DNA from 2 places in the Cytobacillus sp. FSL W7-1323 genome. Region 1 is predicted to be linked to the other one. Evidence: predicted binding sites of a transcription regulator. Region 1 holds the regulator's gene; the other holds the start of a gene.
The links. Region 1 encodes LexA, which represses DNA repair genes until DNA is damaged. Its sites were predicted from a motif close to CGAACATATGTTCG; they were not measured.
Positions count from the first base shown of each region.

Region 2: a site for LexA is predicted at 1,694-1,707, ahead of MKX67_RS18240 (YolD-like family protein). Genes of this name have one in related genera too.

Region 1 is NZ_CP151998.1:2,049,394-2,053,614, forward strand. Features, by position in the region: gene MKX67_RS10605 (hypothetical protein) at 62-223, shown strand; gene MKX67_RS10610 (hypothetical protein) at 663-848, shown strand; gene MKX67_RS10615 (DUF4257 domain-containing protein) at 1,573-1,857, opposite strand; gene lexA (transcriptional repressor LexA) at 2,054-2,674, opposite strand; gene MKX67_RS10625 (LysM peptidoglycan-binding domain-containing protein) at 2,833-3,165, shown strand; gene MKX67_RS10630 (recombinase family protein) at 3,180-3,845, shown strand.
Region 2 is NZ_CP151998.1:3,614,727-3,618,947, reverse strand. Features, by position in the region: gene MKX67_RS18260 (hypothetical protein) at 1-381, shown strand, start outside; gene MKX67_RS18255 (hypothetical protein) at 461-643, opposite strand; gene MKX67_RS18250 (hypothetical protein) at 731-916, opposite strand; gene MKX67_RS18245 (hypothetical protein) at 979-1,329, opposite strand; gene MKX67_RS18240 (YolD-like family protein) at 1,334-1,663, opposite strand; gene MKX67_RS18235 (hypothetical protein) at 1,768-1,992, shown strand; gene MKX67_RS18230 (transcriptional regulator) at 1,985-2,209, shown strand; gene MKX67_RS18225 (phosphoribosyltransferase) at 2,298-3,443, opposite strand; gene MKX67_RS18220 (DNA-processing protein DprA) at 3,467-4,221, opposite strand, start outside.

The DNA.
Region 1 (4,221 bases):
GTTCTTTAAGAATATCTCCCGTGGTGAGGATGTAAGAGTATTTCTTAAAGGTGGCGACCATGTGACAGGAGAATTCGTTGATGTTCGCGGTAATTTAGTTTTCTTAGCAAAAGCTAACTGTGATCGTCACGATGATCGTCACGATGATTGTTGCGACAAGAAAAATCGTGTAAGAATCACTACGATCTGTTGCGATAATATCGTTGCAGTTGAAACACGATAGTTAGGAGTTTCTTTATTGTGTCTAAACAGATATGTATGCAAGGAGTATAACTGTTGAGTATTAACATTCAACTTGGTATCTCTTTATTAGATACTAAAAAGAGTCCAACCAAAGCAGCCATAACGGCTGCTTCTTTATTTTAGTTAGGATAGGATAGCAAATTAAAAGATAGAAACAAAGAGAAAATAAATGGTCTTTTAACAGGGGGATATAGCCCGTACACCTCCAATACCCTCGACATATAGTATTAACATAATGATAGAAAGGAGGAAGAGATATGGGATATAATAATTGTTTTTTTGGAAGAAGACCAAGATATTCAGACTCATATGGATATGACAACAACAATCACGGTTGTGGTAATTACAGCAAAGACGACAATAAGGATTGTGGCTGCGATGAGTTCTTTAAGAACGTTTCCCGTGGTGAGGATGTGAGAGTGTTTCTTAAAGGTGGCGGCCATGTGTTCGGGGAGTTTATCGATATTCGCGGTAATTTAGTCTTCCTAGCTAAAGCAGACTGTGATCGTCACGATGATCGTCACGATCATTGTTGTTGTGACAAGAAAGCTCGTGTAAGAATTACTACGATCTGTTGTGATGATATTGTTGCAGTTGAAGTATAAGGAACTTAGGAACCCCGTAAGTTGAGAGTGCTTTTACTGTGTTTTAATGGAAGCTTATATATGGGAAAATAACTATTGCTAAAACTAAAAGGCATCTTCAAATACCGTTTTAACGGCTGCTTCAGACTGTAGATAAACTCCTTAAATGAGTTTGTCTACAGATTTATTTATTAATAATAGGAAGAAAAATTATAAGTAATGATGCGGATAGTCGAAATCAATGAGAAATAGTTACTTTAAGCGATTTAGTACTTGTGGGTTATTGGGTATGTAAAATCAAGGGGGGCAATTGATTCATTTATGAACTGAATTTAAGGTGTATGTATGATGAAGTAGGTCGTTCAAGTTACCAATCAATTGAATAATTGGCATTTAATCATCCTAGCTATTTGTTTTCATGAAAAATGCTTTAATATTTATTTACCCATAAAACATCATGTCAAGTAGTAGGTATCAAATTTAAAAACATTAGCTCGTATTGAATGGATGAACAGTACTTCAGGAGAGTGGTTCTATGGGCTGTGTAAGACATACATATTACAATTTAAGAAGCAACACAAAACGTTAAACGAAAATGTGTTATGTCCCTTCCATAAAGGTGAAATAGAACTGTTTAAGCGGGTATTTCTAGCGCTAGAATAGTAGGTAAAAAGCGAAGTTGTCTAAATAAAATTTGTTCTTGTTATATACAACAAAAAACCGTTCATAAGAACGGAATAAAATTTTATTCTTGATCTTTTACTTTTAGGGTATCTAATAATTTTAAGATACCCTCACCTCCCATACCAGATACGAGAGAGATGATGAAAACAGCAGTGGGGGAATCCGGTGTTGTTGTCACAATGACAAATACGGCCGCCAGTCCTCCTAGTAAGATGTCTTCTAAGAACCCTAAATAAATGAATTTTTTCGTCATCCGTGGCTTGACTAGTTTGCCTAATCTCTGCAAATGTCCTGCAACACCGACAATTCCACCAATCAACGCAGCGAAGAGAATGTTCATTAACATTTTTCCTTCACACTCCTAAAGCCGAGATTTTTTTGCGACCTTAGGTTGATTCTTGGTGTAAATTTCATTATAATATATTTTTGTCTCGATGTAATGATTCTATTTTACTGAATTTTTCAAATTTTATAATTGTATGAGTAACATATAAAGATAATTGCAAACTATTAAAAAGGAGTGTCAATAATGACACTCTTTTTTAATGTATTTGACGATAAACACCAATAACTTTGCCTAAAATAGATACATTGTGCAAGATAATCGGCTCCATAGTAGGGTTTTCTGGTTGCAAGCGGATAAAGTTCTTCTCTTTAAAGAATCGCTTAACGGTGGCCTCATCATCTTCTGTCATAGCAACCACGATTTCTCCATTATTTGCTGTTTGTTGCTGCTTGACTATGACATAATCACCATCTAATATGCCAGCTTCAATCATACTTTCTCCCATAATTTCAAGCATGAAGATATTTTCATCACTCGGAGCCATTCTTTCAGGTAAAGGGAAATATTCCTCAACATTCTCAATCGCAGTAATGGGGTGACCAGCAGTAACCTTACCGATAATAGGTACGTTCACCGTTTGCACTTTAGGTATTGGGTTGCTCTCTTCTAGATTTAATACCTCAATGGCACGGGGTTTTGTCGGATCTCGACGAATAAGACCTTTACTCTCTAGTCTGGCTAGATGGCCATGTACGGTTGAACTTGAAGCAAGTCCAACAGCTTCACCTATTTCCCTAACGGAAGGTGGATAACCTTTTTGTTTTACTTCATCTTTTATAAAATTCAATATATCTTGCTGCCTCTTAGATAATTTCACGCTATCACGCACCTTCGTCAATTTCATTAAGATTATTATACCATCAGTAGTAAATAGATACAAACATAAGTTCGAATTTTCTTATTGACAGAAACAAATGTTCGCATTATACTAAAATTATTAAATCGAACATATATTCTATTCAGGGGTGGCAATTAATGATAAAACAATTGTGGAATTCTTATAGTTATGCTATTATTCTTATCGCTTTTAGTTTCGGTATGGTTTTCTTATTATTTTTGAACACTGGTAATGCAAATCAGGAGGAATATGTAAAAGTTGAAGTAAAACAAGGAGATTCTTTATGGAAAATAGCGGAGGAGTTTAAAGATGCCCATAATATGTCTTCTAAAGACTTTGTTGCTTGGGTAGAAGAATTTAATCATATACATTTAGGTAAAATACATCCTGGTGATACGGTATATCTTCCCATTACAAATGGTGAAATAATATCTGAAACAAATTTAGCTAGTGTGATATTAGAAGACTAAAGGAATGAAAGAGAATGAATGTAATTATATATTGCAGGGTGAGTACGACGAAGGATACCCAGGAAACGTCTCTTGCTAGACAAGAAGAAGAACTTTTACATTTAGCGAGAATGAAGGATATGAATGTAGTTGAAGTCATACGTGAGAAAGCAAGTGGCTATGATTTAGAAAGAATTGGTGTGTTGCAATTATTGGAGTTACTTAAACAAAATCAAGCAGAGGCTGTTCTTATTCAAGATGAAACCAGGATTGGAAGAGGAAATGCTAAAATTGCCATCTTACATTGTATACTTAAAGAAAATGGGAAGATTTATACAATTGCCCATAATGGAGAATTGCAACTTTCAGATTCTGATTCTATGGTATTACAAATTGTTAGCATGGTTGAAGAGTATCAAAGAAAACTACATAATGTAAAAATAAAAAGAGGGATGCAAAAAGCTGTTCAAAAAGGCTTTCGACCTGAAAAAAATTTAAAAAACCAAGGAAATATAAACGGAAGAGAACGAATAGAGGTACCAATAGAAGAAATAGTAAAATTGAGACAAAATAACCTTACTTTTGCAGAAATTGCTGCAACGTTAAGAGGCTTTGGTTATAAAATATCTAAAGCGACAGTAAACCGTAGGTATAATGAATATATAGATGATATAGAGCAGATGGATAATGAATCATCATGATATAGGCATAATATGTTAAGTCGATTGATTAGTTGTAATTTAACTTAAAAACTAAGAAATATTAGTACTGATACCAAGCAAGATAAAGGCATACTAAAAGATCCTACAATCGTTCGTGGGTTCAGACAAGTGAACTGTGAATGGTTATTTGTTTCCGAGGATTCATCCGTGTTTTTTCATTTAACGTTAGTTGTTAGTGAAAGTATTATTCCCTTATTCCCCTTATTTACATACATACATACATACGCTCCCTATATTAATAGTCTCACATTTTTAAGTTGAGAACACTGCTACATTGCCATACCTAATAATAAAGCAATACGATACCAACTTATTGGCGTCTGAAATGAAAATCAAAAGATGATTGTAAAACTGC
Region 2 (4,221 bases), 1.6 Mb from region 1:
AATGGAAAATTATTTAAAGGCACATTTTTTCTTATACTAGAGATACTGATTAACGTTAGATCAAATTTTAATGAAATCATTATTTATAGTTTTCGAGGAGAAATTCATTGCGCCATAGAAAACGCAAATTATCAATGGCTTATGTTTTATCCTTGTTTATATTTCTTTGCAATTTGGGATGCATATAAAGAATCTGGTGGAGGAGGACGATATTCTTTCTTTCCATTTGTGTTTTCAGCATATTTTGTTACAATTGGATTGATTTATTCTGAGAACTTTAAGATTTTCGGTGTACTATTAGGACCTGTTTGGTTACCTATGTTATTTGTGATTCCTGGAATACTTAGTGGATTTACAATTACAAAGATTATGAAGGTATAAAGCATCAAATTTTTTGATTATCGATAAGAGGTAGAGTTGTATGGAGAGTTTTTTGTCAATAAATTATAAAAAGCCCTTCTCAATCGAGATGGGCTTTCATTCCTTCAAATGCTTCTTGTAACGCTTCTTTAATGGTATTACCCTCAACTTTTATCCCTCCATTGCTTGATGTTCCAACAACAGTTACAGGATGAGATTTTGCAAAAATATAATACTGTATACCATTCTTTTTGATTACGTTATATATAAGGTTAGGCTTCATGATTTCCCTCCTTTTGAATATAGTTCCACATACGGGTAAAAAGTCCTTTTTTGGCAAAAAAATAACCCTTCTCATTAAGAGAGGGTGTTACATTTTTGAATGAAGTTCACTACTAATAAATCCCTTAGCTTCTGCTATAGTCTCTTTAAATGTAACTCCTATACATTTAATTTCGAGTTCTCCTTTTTTGGCAGTTACTGTAACTGTGTTTTTATCTGCATAAATATGATAAGTAACGCCATCATCAATAAATCCTAATGGCTCATATTTCATTAAACATACCTCTTTCCTATGATATGTAATTATATTAACAAAAAATAGGTAAAAAAGTCCTATTATTTGCTCAGGTAAAAGCTTAAAAGTTCCTCACACTTATTCTTAATTCTTGGATTAAAATAATTATGCTGCTCATCATATCCTTTATAGTGAAACTCATACATAGTGAACGATTCATCATGTCCAATCTGGTTTACTCTCATATTCCCTTTTCTCATCTTAACTTTAACTTCTTTCAAATCACGCTGAACCTTCTTAATAGTATTTTCCATTAAGGTAATATAAGGCTGTTTAATCTTAAACGGGGAATTTCCAATGATTTTTAAATCTCTTTCAAGGATGATAATAATCATCGGTAAGTATATAGCTTGCTCTAGTACATCACGATCAGCTTCATTAATCCTAGTCATGTTGTTAAACCCTTTCGACTGATATCACTTCATCAATGTGAAATTTTAAGGTTTTTAATTCATTCGTTTCCAAATGGATGTACATATTAATATGATCAATTTTATCGATTATGCCCTCGTAAGCTTTCGTGAACCCATCAACCCAAATGGTCATTTTGATTGTAAGAGTGTAGTTTAATGATTCCATCGTTATTAGCTGTATTTCCTGAAGTTCTTGCTCATCTAATTCTGGCTTTTTCACTTTTTCATATTCGGCTGGTATCTGCTTAAGTAATTCCGTATGTTCGCTCATAAAGAACCCTTGCCATTTCATTTTTCCGCGGTCACGAATCATAATCCCATCTCCTTATGACTATATTATACGCAAACATTCGTTCTTGATACAACTTGAAATAGAACAAATGTTCCCGTAAAATTATGTTTAAGGAGCTGATAATAATGAATCATTTGTTTAAATACTCATTTGAAGGGCGTAAGCCAATTGAATTAATTTATTTAAATAATTCTGGAGACATTTCATATAGATTGATAATCGTTAGGAAGATTAATTTAGATAATGTATTGGTTTTTGACTTGCAAAAGCAACAGATGAGGACATTTAACATTGATGGCGTATTATCAGTAGCCAAACCTAAGAGACAAAGAGGGGTCAGGAATGCATAATAAATTAACTAAGAGACAGAGAGAAGCATTAGATGCAGTAATTTATTATTTAGAGGTTAATAATTATCAACCATCATTTAGAGAATTAGGAGCTATATTGGGGCTTGCTTCATCTTCAACTATAAGTGGCTATTTAAATAAATTGAATGAAAAGGGATATGTCAGCTGGGAAGAAGGGCAATCGATTACCTTGAGAATTCAGCATTTTTTATTTTAATATATAGTTTAGTCTAGCTAAGAAACAAAGATAAATTAAAAGAAAGAAAAAGCATTTAAGTAGCTGATTACTACTTAAATGCTTTGAATTAATTATAAATTATTTGATAAATATTACGTACTTCATCCCGTGCGTCTTCGTTGTATTCACCAATACAGTTTTCTCGTGAAGTTATTTCGAAGTCATATTCCTTTGTATATACATTTCCGGTGATAGTGTATTCCTCTTTTTGATAAATGCCATGGGAACCTCGTCTAAAGCGACCTAAGGCTAATAATATAACTTTTGCTGCGCCAGCATTTAATAAAAGATTTCGGGCTGTTTCAAAAGAGATACCATTTGTTAAAAAATCGTCAATGATACAAATTGTTTTTCCTTTGATTTTTTTTGTATAAAATGGGTTTAACATTATAGAATTAAAATGTTTAGAACAACCAATTTTTAGCCGATTATCATGGTGTGTGTAATGACTTTTATCAACAACCGTATGTCTGATGAAAATTGGTTTGTTATTCCGTTTACCCGTCAAATATCTACATCTTTCTTTTATTTCTTCTATTTCGTTGTTGTTATCACCATTTGAAGTAGGGAAGACACCCCAAATGTCTACGTTTCTTAAATCAGAGTCTTTCATAACTCCAGAAATCAAATGGAAGTATAAACTGTTAAAATATTTGCGATCTCCTTGTTTCAGAAGGTTTGAGAAGCCTTCTAAGATTTCTTTTTCTTCACTTGTTACAGAGTAATTTTTAGTATTTGCAGAAGTTAATGCTAATACTTGGGTTGATTTATCTACTTGTAATTTATAATACCAACTAGATTGATTCTCTATTAATCTTACAGCTTCCGTTAATTTTTCTGGATTTGATAAGGTTATACCATATCTGGCTGGTTTTTCGTCCTGTTTGACGCTCCACCCAGGATTAATTATTAGTACTTTTTTATTAGCAGCCAGTATTAAATCCTCATTACTGCTTCCGACCAAAATTATATTCTTAACATTGGAATCATCTATCGAATCTTTCAATTTATAACGAAATGTACAAATTATCTTGAACTCAAACATGTTTTTAAAAACTTCTTTAGCCTCATTCAAAGCTACTAAGTCATGCGATATAAATACAAATTGATGACCTTCACTGTGTAAAGTATTAATCATATCTTGAATGCCAGTATACATTTTAAAATCTTCGTCAAATATGGTTAACCGAGTTAAAGCAACAACTTTTCCCATTCAGTAAACGCCTCATTTTTCAATTATTTTATATTACTTATTCCCTTATATAATTTTGCAGAGCTATTATTAAGTATTTTTAAAACACCTGATGAGTTGTTATCGAAGCAATATAGTGGTTTGTTTTGAACATAAGCAAAACGAGCGGTATGCATAGTACCACTACTTGCTTTACATTCTGTTATAATTACAGCATTACTAATACCAGATATTATTCTATTTCTGTTAACATAGTTAGTCTTCTTATTTGGTTCATCCTTATAGTACTCACTAATTAATAAACCATGATTTTTTAAAATCTCAGTTGCGTGCTTAGTATGGGATTTTGGAATAATAGAACTTATAGGCCCAGGTAAAACTGCTATTGTTTTACCCTTGTTTTCTAAAGTAGAAAGGTGAACCTGTATGTCTGTTCCTAGAGCTAAACCACTAACTGTTATGAAATTATGATCTACCATTTCAGAAACATATTTTTCAATCAAATTTATCGTTGGAGGACTGGGTGTTCTAGTACCAACTATTGAACAAATATACTTTTCCTCAAATAATTGCCTATTACCTTTCATAAATAATAAGAAAGGAGGAGATGGTATTTCCTTTAATAAGGTTGGATATTCTTTTTCATAATATATGAAATATTCAATCCCCTCTTGTTTAAAGTTTTCTAAAAGAGATTCAATTTTTCTTCGACTATTGTTAATAGCCTCAGAAGAGGATAATAATGATAAATCCTTTTCAGTAAAAAGTTGCTTATCAAATTGCAATTCTAAGTAATCAC